DNA from 2 places in the Mycolicibacterium helvum genome. Region 1 is predicted to be linked to the other one. Evidence: predicted binding sites of a transcription regulator. Region 1 holds the regulator's gene; the other holds the start of a gene.

Region 1 (5,920 bases):
GCGGGCACATTCGCTCGCGGATGTTCGCCCACGACCTCGGCGTCGTCGAGGACGAGGCGACCGGCTCCGCGGCGGCGCGGATTACCGACTATCTGAGCCGAGACCTGACGATCACCCAGGGCAAGGGATCGCAGATCTATACAACGTGGAATGCCGAAGGATGGGTGCTGGTCGCTGGTCGCGTGGTCAGCGACGGCGTGCGGCAGCTGGGCTGACGACGGCTCAGCCGGAGGTACCGACCGCGCGGTGGGCGCGCAGCGCCTCGATCTCGCGCTCGAAGTCCTCAGCGGAGCTGAACGAGCGATAGACCGATGCAAAGCGCAGGTAGGCGACCTCGTCAAGTTCGCGCAGTGGGCCGAGTATGGCCAGGCCCACCTCGTGGCTGGGGATCTCGGGGGAACCGGCCGCCCGCACAGTGTCCTCGACCTGCTGGGCCAGCAGATTGAGCGCATCGTCATCGACGTCGCGACCCTGGCACGCCCGGCGCACCCCGCTGATCACTTTCTCCCGGCTGAACGGCTCGGTGACTCCACTGCGTTTGACGACCGCCAGCACGGCGGTCTCCACAGTGGTGAACCGTCGACCGCATTCCGGGCAGGACCGGCGCCGCCGGATGGCCTGGCCCTCGTCAGCCTCTCGGGAGTCGACCACCCGGGAGTCGGGATGGCGACAGAACGGACAATGCATGACCGCTCCTTCGCCTCCGATGCAGCTCGATGGTTCGAGCCACCCAGAGCCTACCTGCGCCGTCCGTCGAGCGGCCACGTCCCGGAAACTCGGACGAGCGAGACCCCCGCCATCGAGGCCGCTTGTCCGGCACACGTTTTGGCCAGCCATGACGCCCCGCGGGTCAGCCGATGGGCGCGATCAGGGTCTGCCCGGCATCCAACGAGGCCGAATCGAGCTTGTTGAGGTCGCGGATGCGCTGCATGACCTGCCCGGCTGGCGCATCTGGGGCCACCCGGCCCGCGAGCTGCTGCAGTGTTTCCCCCGCCTGGACCTGGACCACGGCGAGCTGATCCGGCAACTGGTCGGTGGCGGCCATCGGAGTGCCACTGAGATGACCCACCAGCCCTAGCCAGAGGGTGATGAGCGCGGCCACCGCGGCCAGCGCGATGGTGACGGCGGTGCTCACCGGCCGGCGTGTGTGCGGCGCGCGCGAGAAGCTGACCCCGGTACCGGGGTAGTGCATCGGCGCGGTGGCCGGGCGCGCCGGGTACGGCCGGCGGGCGCGGGGGCCGGCGGGACGGCCGCGAACGGGTGCGACGGGCCTGACCGCTGCCCGGGGGCGCATCGGTCGTACCGGTGCCGATGGGAAAGCCTGCCGATCATCGATGACTGTCACGTCTGCTTCCTTCCTCCAAGACGCCCACTGTTCGCTCTTGTGTTCGAACTGTACTCGATCATGCGTTCGAAATACGAACATGTGAGCGAGCGTGTCTGAAGATTAAATCCGGCCACCGACAAGTTTTGATATGTCGCGATTCGGCTGGTCACCAGCGCGATCTTCCAGCGCGACACGCCACGGTCGAACAAGTGTTTGATTATCAATGCTCGCACGACTAGATTCGGGCCCATGAGCGACCGCAGTGAGACAGCAGGTGCCGCCTCCGGACTGACCGAGCGGCAGCGAACCATCCTCGAAGTGATCCGCGCCTCGGTCACCACCCGCGGCTATCCCCCGAGCATCCGCGAGATTGGTGACGCCGTCGGCCTCACATCGACGTCATCAGTGGCACACCAGCTGCGCACCCTCGAGCGCAAGGGCTACCTGCGCCGTGACGCCAACCGGCCGCGCGCCGTGGATGTGCGTGGCTCCGACGATGCGACACCGGTGCGCACCGAGGTCACCGGCTCGGACGCCCTGCCCGAACCGACGTTCGTACCGGTGCTGGGCCGGATCGCGGCCGGCGGCCCGATCCTGGCCGAGCAGGCCGTCGAGGACGTCTTCCCACTGCCGCGTGAACTGGTCGGCGAGGGCTCGCTGTTCCTGCTCAAGGTCGTCGGCGAGTCCATGGTTGATGCCGCGATCTGCGACGGCGACTGGGTGGTGATCCGCCAGCAGAACGTGGCCGACAACGGCGATATCGTCGCGGCGATGATCGACGGCGAAGCGACCGTGAAGACGTTCAAACGCACCAGTGGCCAGGTCTGGCTGATGCCGCACAACCCGGCATTCGACCCGATTCCCGGTAACGACGCCGCCATCCTGGGCAAGGTCGTCACCGTGATCCGCAAGATCTAGCCCCGATACCCAGGGGCCAAATCCCCTGGGCCCGATCCAGGGGCGAGGCCCCTGCTGAGCCGGACCCAGGGGGCAAGGCCCCTATTCCGCCTTGATGAAGCCGTTCGCCTGAGCGAGTTCCTCACTGGCGAACCATACTTCGGGCACGGTGTGGTCGTAGAGGGCCGACTCCGGGGTGTAGTAGAGCCCCGAATGGGTGTTGGCCTTGATCACGTAACCCTCGGGTGCCTGATACGGATCCGACAGAGGAAGGTGGATTGCCGGGCGCGACGAGGCAGCCCCAGCCGGCACGTCGGACTGCAGGACCTCGGCCGGCTCGGTGATCGGTTGAGCCTCGTCGGCGGCGTCCTCCGGCTCGACGATCTCGGCCCCGGCATACTCCGCGGGCTCAGCAGCGCGGCGCCGCCCCCGCGGCTTACCGAGCTCACCCATATCGAGCCGCCACATGGACTGCGACTCGCCAAGATTCACCACGGCATGGCGCCCTGAGTCGGTGGCCTGGTCGTCGTCTTCGATCTCTTCGATCTCTTCGATCTCTTCGACCTCGGCATACTCGTGCTCGACGGGCACCTCGGCTTCATCCGTCTCGTCGGGATCCACCAGCTCGGGGGGAATGCGAGTCGGCGTGGTGTCGATGGAGTCCTGGTCACCGTCGAACACGTCCTCGGGCCCGGGTTGCGACTTGTCCTCGCCGCCCGGCTGCGCCCAGGCGAACCCAGGTGCCTGAGCGACCTGCACGCGGCCACCATCGGGATATGTCGCAAAGCGGCTGGTAGGAGACACACCTGCGGGACCGGCGTCATCGCCGGGCCAGTGATCGTCATCGTCGTCGTATTCCGAGTCATGGAAGTCGTCGTCGACCTCGATGTCGGCGCTGCGACGGCGCTGCAGCCAGAGCAAGCCCAGCGCGATCACCGCCACCAGCAGCAGCGCCGGAATGGCGATCAACAGCCACCACCAGTGCCAGGTGAAGCCCTTGCCGGAAGTCGGTGCTGCCGGGCCCGCCTGCGGCCCGGTTGCGTTGGGTACCTGCACCCCAGCCAGCTCGCCGGCCAGCTCCGGTGGTTGGGTGGTGAACCTATTGGCCGCCTTGTTCCAGGAGATCTCGCCACCGCTGAACTTCTGGGTCACGGTGTCGCCGTTGGCACTTTGCTCGCCGGTCGGCACGCCGAGCTTTCCGCCGGCCCCGCCCAGCTTCGACCACGCGGCGTTGATCGCGCCACGCACCACGATGGCGCCATTGTCGGGTGTCCAGAAGATCACCGGCTTGTCAGCGGCGCTGAATGCGCTGACCCGACTGTTCGGGGCACCCCCGTCGGCCTCGGTTCCGGTCGGCAGGCCGAGATCACCGGTCGGTCCGCCCTGCGCCTCGTACTTCGTGAGGATCGCGCCCGTCACGGCGTGTGCGCCGGTCGCCGGTGAGTAGAAGATCTTGCCACCGGCATAGTCCTGCACAGCACCATCGGTGCCGACCGGACTTTGGGCGCCCTGCCGGGCACCGAGCGGGCCCGAGAGCCCGCCGGCGGCACGCCACGCCTCGTTGATCGCCGTTGTCGGGTCAGTCGGGACCTCGATACCGACCAGGTTGCTCGCCAGTTCGGGAGGCACCGTGGTGAACGTCTTGGCGCTGTTGTCGTAGGAGATCTCACCGCCGGTGAATTTCTGGTTCACCACGGAGCCGTCGAAAGTCTCGTCGCCGGTGGGCACGCCCATCGTGCCGGCCGAGCCGCCGAGCTTGTCCCACGCCGCGTTGATCGCACCGCGCACCACTCGCGCGCCGGTGTCGGGCGTCCAGAAGATCGCCGGTTTGTCACTGGCACTGAATGTGCTGACGCGACTGTCCGGACCAACCAAGCCGGCCACTTCGTCAATCGTGGGGAAGCCGAGGTCGCTGTCGGCCGGGCCACCAAGCGACTGGTACTTGTCCAGGATCGGTCCGAAGAGAAGGTGCGCACCGGTGGCCGGGGTGAAGAAGATCTTGCCGCCGCTGAAGTTCTGGGCGAACCCGTCGCCGACCGCGTAGACGTCGCCGTCTTTGGTGCCCACCGGAGAACCGTCGCCACCGGCGGCCTGCCAGGCCTGATCGATGGCATCACTTGCATCACTGTCGGGGGTTGCGATCGCCCCGGGCGCGAACAGCAGAGCCGCTGTAGCCGTCGCGATGACGGCGAGCGCCATCCGCCCGACGCCTCTACTGAGACGACTTCCAAGCCAGGTCATGCACTCTCCCCGCAGTTTCGGTCAAGATGCTTCCCCTATCCTCCGTGTCAACTGTGCGTCAGCACTTCACGACACGCGGCGTTTCCCTAGATAAGCCGCACGTAGGTAAGGCGTAAAACTCCGGAAAAGTCGAGCACAAAGCCAAGCCATTCGGATCACCGGGTCGTACATAGCGGACCAAGGTTACTAGAAACCCCAGGTCATCCCAATAGTTTGGGCGAGGCGCCCAGGCAATTCCAATGGGGTGGGCTAGACACCCAGGCTGCGGCCGATGATTTCCTTCATGATTTCGGTCGTCCCGCCATAAATCGTCTGAACCCGCGCGTCCAGGAAGGAGCGCGCGACCGGATATTCGCGCATATAGCCGTAGCCGCCGTGCAATTGCAAGCAGCGGTCGACGAGATACACCTGCTTCTCGGTGGAATACCACTTCGCCATCGACGCCTGCTCGGCGGAGAGTTTTCCATCCAGGTGCAGCCGGATGAACTCGTCGACCATGATGCGTACCGCGGTGGCTTCGGTAGACAGTTCGGCCAACAGGAAGCGGCTGTTCTGCTGGCTGCCGATCGGCTTGCCGAACGCCTTGCGTTCCTTGGCGTATTGCAGGGTCTCCTCGAGCACACTCTCCATCGCCGCGGCCGCCATCACCGCGATGTTGAGGCGCTCCTGCGGCAGGTTCTGCATCAGGTAGATGAAGCCCATGCCCTCCTCGCCGAGGAGGTTCTCGGCGGGAACATGGGTGTCGGTGAACGACAGCTCGGCGGTGTCCTGGGCGTCCAGGCCGATCTTGTCGAGGTGCCGGCCGCGCTCGAAGCCCTCCATGCCGCGCTCGACGACCAGCAGCGAGAAGCCTTGCGCACCCTTCTCGGGGTCGGTCTGGGCGACCACGATCACCAGGTCGGCGTTGATGCCATTGGTGATGAACGTCTTGGAGCCGTTGAGGATGTAGTGGTCGCCCTCTTTCACCGCCCGGGTCTTGATGCCCTGCAGGTCGCTGCCGGTGCCGGGTTCGGTCATCGCGATGGCGGTGATGTACTCGCCGCTGCAGAACTTGGGCAGCCAGCGCTGCTTCTGCTCCTCGGTGGCCAGATGCAGCAGATACGGGGCGATGATGTCGTTGTGCAGGCCGAACCCGAGCCCGCTGTATCGCCCGGCCGCGGTCTCCTCGGTCAGGATGACGTTGTAGCGGAAGTCCGGGTTGCCCCCACCGCCGTACTCCTCCGGCACGGCCGTGCCGAGAAAGCCCTGCTTACCGGCCTCGAGCCAGACCCCGCGGTCGACGATCTTGTCCTTCTCCCACTCCTCGTGGAATGGCGCGACGTGCCGATCGAGGAAGGCCCGGTATGACTCGCGGAACAGGTCATGTTCGGGCTCGAACAGGGTCCGCTCGTACTTGACGACGGAGTTCTTATCTGGGCTCGATTTCAGGGCCATGGTTCCCTTCCGGACAGCGCT
Region 2 (5,920 bases), 1.5 Mb from region 1:
CGTCGCTACGTGCCCGCGTTACGACTTGCCCGTCGTGTTCTTTGACCAACCCCAATACGGCATCTTCATAGGCGACGAGAGCATCGTCCATACCCGGATGCGACCACGATAAGACGTAGAAAGTCAGCTTCATCGACTCAATTTAGTCAGTGGCCGCGGTTCTGGCCTTGGTGTGGGCGAGGCGGTAGCTTGATGCGGGCACGCACGCATGGAGGTGGTTTACCCGTGGGTAAAGCGAAACCTGACCTCGGTGAGGTGCAAGAAACGCTGCTCGTGCCGCTTTACGGCCGTGCCCGTGATGCCACAGCTCGTCGGTCAATTCTCAACGACCTGCGCGCCCGCGAACTGGTGGATGGCATCGACTACGACTTCGCCCGCTTCGACAGGGAGTTGTTGCTCCAAACGGTGCTGCGTACCTCGGTGTTTGACGCCTGGGTGCGTGGGTTCATCGGTAGACACCCCGCCGGTACCGTGGTCGAGATCGGCACCGGTCTCAACACTCGCTTCGAGCGAACCGACAACGGCCAGGTCCGCTGGTTCGACCTCGATTTGCCCGACACCATCGAGTTACGGCAAGGATTCTTCACCCAGACCGACCGGCAGACCATGATCGCCGGATCGGCGCTCGACACCGACTGGTTTGACACCGTCAACGCTGGACCGAGCCCGCATCTGTTCGTCGCCGAGGCCGTGTTCGCCTACTTCACCGAAACACAGGTCCACGACATTGTCACTAACCTCACCGAGCGGTTCCCCGGCTCGCTCATCGCGTTCGACACCTACGGCGCCAAAATCATCAACAACGTGCAACGGAACGCATTAAAGGCCGTCAAAGCCCAAATGCAATGGGCCTGTGACGACCCTTGCAGACTGGTGGACTGGGGACTTCACCTGGTCGACAGCCACACGTGGGCCAACCCCCAGCCCGAAGCCGCCAAAACGTGGCCCTTGCACTACCGACACGGAATACCGCTACTGGCCCGAATAATCCCAGACCTACGCACCTACCGGCTCAACCTATTCCGGTTGGCCGACACCCAATGATCTGCGTCGTCGACTTGTCCGGCTGTCCCGTCCGGGACCCGCACGACTCCAAACCTCCTGGGCCTCAGCCACGGCGACCACGCCAGCGGCACGAGGGGGTCGCAACTGACGCTGAATTTCGCGATCACATCGCAAAACAACCAAGCCGGGGTGACGCTGAAATTCACGATCAGATGACGCCAACATTCACGATCACAGCCAGACCAGCGTGGTGTTGTGCCTCATCCGGCCGTGCGGCCACCGTCCCTGACCGTCGTCAAAACGGTGGTGGTCGGTTCCGTTCGGTGACGCGGGCATCGTTGAGTTTGCGTTCGGCGGCGATGCGATAGGCCCATTGGGCCGCGCGGGTGCGTCGCCGGGTGGGCATCATGATGCCGATGGTGGGCGGCGGTTGGCCCACGGGTGCGGGCAGTGTCGCGGTGGTGACGTTCCACTGGGGGATCAGCAATCGGCTGCCGGGTTGAGTGAGGTAGGTGTGTCCGGTGGGTGAGGTCCACACGATTGAGCCGTCAGGGTGTTGCTTATCGCGCCACCCGGCCCAAAAAGTCTTGAGCAGGTGGTGTTTTCGGCAGATGCAGGCCAGGTTGGAAGCGTGGGTCGGTCCCCAGGGCCAGGCGATGGTGTGGTCGACATCGCAGAACTCGGCCGGCATATCGCAGTTGGGGAACCGACACGTCATATCGCGCATCCGAACGAACTCATCCAACGCCGTCGAGGGGCGATAGCCCGGCTCGGGCTCGTCGCTCGGCCGACGGAGCGGCCGCACTTTCGCGCCTGACTTGATGAGTTCGGCTAGCAGTGGGGCGGGGATGATGCCTCTGTTGCCGGTCAGGACCCCGCCCGCCACCCGCGGGCTGCCTGACGCCGACTCGGCATCGGGCTTCTCCCCGTGCATTGCCGGATCAGGCTCGTTGTCCAACACCTCGGCATCAGCCACGACGTGTACCACCACATTGGCGGCGCGCCCGTCGGGTTCGGCGGCGGGGCATTCGGGGTTGGCGCAGCCGCAGGCCAGCCGATCTGATCCTGCGGCCAGTGCACCCATCGCGTCGGCGCGGCGTTGACCGATCGTGCGAGGGTCGTCTTCACATACCCCGAACGCCATCGCGGTGAGCTGCCGATCAAGCGTCGCTGCATCGGAAAGGTGGAGTCGTCCCCAGATCTCGGCGATTCCGCCCCGCGCGCCGCGGATGCCAATGCCGATTTCACGGTCGCGCGACTGAGTCTGGTTCTGGCGCAATGCCCCTGGGTCGTAGCGATCGACCCAGAAGTCGATGGCTCGCTGCAACTTGAGGTTCGACATCGGCCCCCACGACAACGCGTGCTCGGCGATCGCGCGATCAACGAGCGCCAACGTCGCCTTGTCTGCGATCAAATCGGTGCGGTTCACAATGGCCTCACAAAACCGATAGCTCAATGTCCCGGCCATCAACATGGCATTAACCCGCGGGAGCCGATCGCGTAGCGACAGTGCCAGGTGCATCTGTGCCGACGCCCGCCCGTGCGTCACCCCCAAGATCGCCGAGATCTCGGCGGCGGCCGCGTCCCAGTCGTCGCAAGCCCACCACGCGTGCTCCTCACCAGCGCAGCGCAGGCGAACCAACTCCGCGATCCCCGCCAGCCGACGCCCGTCTCCCTGGGCCGCCATCCGGGCACCGTCTTTGATCGCGACCATCGCGGCCGCCGACGTGTCGTTCACCGATCGCCTCTCATGTCGGCTAGCAGCCGGGCACGGGCCTCGGATGTCCACTGTTCATCGAACACATGTTCGAGTATGTCACTGGGGTCTGACGGAAATCGCTGCCCGCCTAGCGTCGACACTCGCTTGGATCCCGCCACGACATACCTTCGGGTCTGCGGATGAACATCCCTGTGCAGCCTGCTGCAGGGCGTTGTCGCCGTCATCGTGTTGGCATCGCGCGGCGACGTTCGCGCTCCAGAGCTTGGCCAGCGCCTAGCCTGAAGCCATGGTCAATCTCCACGTCGAGAAGACGATCGATGCGCCGCCCGAGAAGGTCTTCGCCTGGCTGGCCGACCCCGTGAATCTCAAGACCGCTCCGTTGATCGTCACGGCCCACTGGGCGGACGACTCACCCGCGCCCAGCGGGCTGGGCGCCATCCGGACCGGGTTCGCGATCGGCCTGTGGTTTCGTGAGGAGATCACCGCCTACGACCCGCCGCACAGCTACACGTATGTGATCGTCAAATCGGTTCCGGCCTTCGAGCACGAGGGCGGCACACTGACATTCACCCCAGACGGCGATGGCACCCACGTCGACTGGGTCAGCAGCTACACGCATCCGGCGAAAGGCGGTGGCAAGGCGATGGAGGCGCTCACCTCGCGGCTGCTGCCGTGGAACTTCAGGGCTGTCCTGGATGGCTGCGCGAAGGGGTTGGAACGCTAGACCGATTCCGGGACAATAATTTTCAGCGCACCTGGAACCGCGGATATCTCGGCAGGAAGTGGGCACACATAGTCGCCGTCGGCGTAGGCGTTGATACCGGGGGAGTCGACGGTGATGGTGCGGGCCCGGGCGGTGGTGACCTGGGGGAGATTGACATGGGTGCCCTTGAACACCGTTGGGAACAACCGGATCAGCTTCGTGCGTGACGACGAGTGCACCATCGTGATGTCCAGCATTCCGTCGCTGTGATCGGCCCCCGGCGTGATCAACATGCCGCCGCCGTAGCTGCGGGTGTTGCCGAACGCCGCCAACGTGAGATCGGCGACGATCTCACGCTCGCCGTCGAGCACCAGGCGAAAGGGCAACGGCCGCAACTGCGAAATCTCGGCAACCAGCGCGACGTTGTAGCGCATCCGGCCGTGCGGCCAGCTCATTCGGTTGACGCGATCACTGACCAGCGAGTCGAACCCCGTCGCCGCCACCGTCCCGAACCAGGTGCTGCTCCCGTCGGCGCCCTTGATGAGCCCGAGGTCGACGGTCTCGGTATACCCGGCGGCAATCACGTCGACGGCTGCCGCCGGATCGGCCTGCGGCAGCCGGTACTCGCGGGCATGGTCGTTACCGGTGCCCGCCGGCACTATGCCCAGCGGAATATCGTTGCGCGCCAATGCCTGTAGCGCCAGGCGGATCACCCCGTCGCCGCCGACAACGACCAGTGCGTCGGTCTCCCGGGTCAGTGCCTCGTCGAGGAGTTCGCGGGCATGGGCGGCGTCGCGGCCGACGATGCCGGTCACGTTGATTCCGAGCTCCTGGAAGCGAGCCACCGCTTTCTCGCCGGCATGCGGTGCATTGCCGTGACCCGATTTGGGGTTCGTCAGGACGGTGACGTGGGAAATCATGGAATCAGCTTGCCGGGGTTCAGGATTCCGGCCGGGTCGACCGCATCTTTGACGGCCCGCAATACCTTCACGCCGAGGTCGCCGATCTCCGCGGCCATCCACAGACGATGATCGGCCCCGACCGCGTGGTGGTGGGTGATGGTGCCACCGGTGCGTGAAATGGCATCGGAGGCAGCAACTTTAGCGGCCAGCCACTGTTTGGCGACGTCGCCGCGTTGCCCGGCCACGACGGTGAAGTACAGCGATGCCCCGGTGGGATACACATGCGAAATATGGCACATCACCAACGCCGGTGTGCCGCTCTCGGACAGGGAATTCGTCAGCGCCTCCGTCACCGCGGTTTTCAGCGCGGTGAGGTTGGCCCAGGTTGTTGCGGTCTCCAGCGTCTCGCACAACGCGCCCGCCGCCAGCAGCGAGTCGCGCAGATACGGTGCGTCGAATCGGCCGTGCTCCCAGGCCCGCGCCGGGGCCTCGCCCAGCGACGTGCCGCCGTGGGCTTCGACCACCGCGCGGGTCTCGACATGCCGGCTTTCGGTGTGCGCCGCACTTCCCTCGAACAGCGTCAGCCCCAGGCAGCCGCCGGTGATGCTCTGCTCACCGATGTTGCCGGTGGTTGCGAGATTCACGCCGGTCTCTGCCTCGTCGGACAACCTCAGCACGGTGGGCCCGGTGCCAATCTGGACGACAGCGCGAAGGGCGGCCGCGCCGGTGGCGAAGTCGGGGAACGACCAGGCCTCGTAGCGCGTCGTTTCCGGGACCGGATGCACCCGCAGTCGAACCCGGGTGATGACCCCGAAGACACCCTCGGACCCGGAGAACAGTTCGCGCAGATCCGGCCCCGCGGCGGTCTCCGGCGCCCGGCCGAGATCCAGGACGCCGACCGGGGTGACCACGGTCAGCCCGCGGATCATGTCGTTGAAGCGGCCATACCCGGCGGAGTCCTGCCCCGAGGAGCGGGTGGCCGCGTACCCGCCGATGGTGGCGAACCGGAAGCTCTGCGGGAAGTGCCCCAGTGAGAAGCCGTGCTCACCCAGTAGCCGCTCGGCGTCCGGCCCGGTGACGCCCGCGCCCAGTTCGGCCTGCATCGACGTCTCGTCCAGCGAGTGCAGCGCATCGAGCCGGCGCAGGTCCAGTGAGATGACGGCGGCGAAATCACCACGGATCGGGTCCAGCCCGCCGACCACGCTGGTGCCGCCGCCGAAGGGCACCACAGCGATACCGTGCTGCGAGCAGTAGCGCAGCACGGTCGCAATCTCGTCCTCGTTGCCGGGGAGCAACACCGCGTCGGGCGCATCCTGGTGGATAAGCTTCCGGCGCAACAGATCCAGGGTGGACTTGCCGCCGGCGTACAACAGCCGGCCCTGATCGTCGGTCCGGATGTAGTCGGCGCCCACGAATTCCGCGAGCGCATCGCGGTGCGCGTCGGCCAATGTAGACGGCCGCACCTGTACCTCGGCGATCGACGGGGCGGGAACCTCGCTGACGGTCACCCCGAGCGCCTGCTCAAGCAGCCCCCGAATGCCGTCCGAGAGGGGTTTGGCGGCTTCGGGATCGCCCCAGGCGTTCCAGGCC

What was found. The regulator LexA, encoded in region 1, represses DNA repair genes until DNA is damaged. The targets are predictions, from matches to a motif close to CGAACANNTGTTCG.
Region 2: a site for LexA is predicted at 2,802-2,815, ahead of G6N38_RS30050 (HNH endonuclease signature motif containing protein). Genes of this name have one in related genera too.

What each region holds. Positions count from the first base shown of each region.
Region 1 is NZ_AP022596.1:4,838,342-4,844,261, reverse strand. It holds gene G6N38_RS22775 (PhzF family protein) at 1-215, shown strand, start outside; gene nrdR (transcriptional regulator NrdR) at 223-687, opposite strand; gene G6N38_RS22765 (LysM peptidoglycan-binding domain-containing protein) at 851-1,345, opposite strand; gene lexA (transcriptional repressor LexA) at 1,577-2,245, shown strand; gene G6N38_RS22755 (LGFP repeat-containing protein) at 2,327-4,465, opposite strand; gene G6N38_RS22750 (acyl-CoA dehydrogenase family protein) at 4,715-5,899, opposite strand.
Region 2 is NZ_AP022596.1:6,377,448-6,383,367, reverse strand. It holds gene G6N38_RS30060 (hypothetical protein) at 1-133, opposite strand, end outside; gene G6N38_RS30055 (class I SAM-dependent methyltransferase) at 226-1,044, shown strand; gene G6N38_RS30050 (HNH endonuclease signature motif containing protein) at 1,301-2,743, opposite strand; gene G6N38_RS30045 (SRPBCC family protein) at 3,012-3,449, shown strand; gene G6N38_RS30040 (diacylglycerol kinase) at 3,446-4,348, opposite strand; gene G6N38_RS30035 (FAD-binding oxidoreductase) at 4,345-5,920, opposite strand, start outside.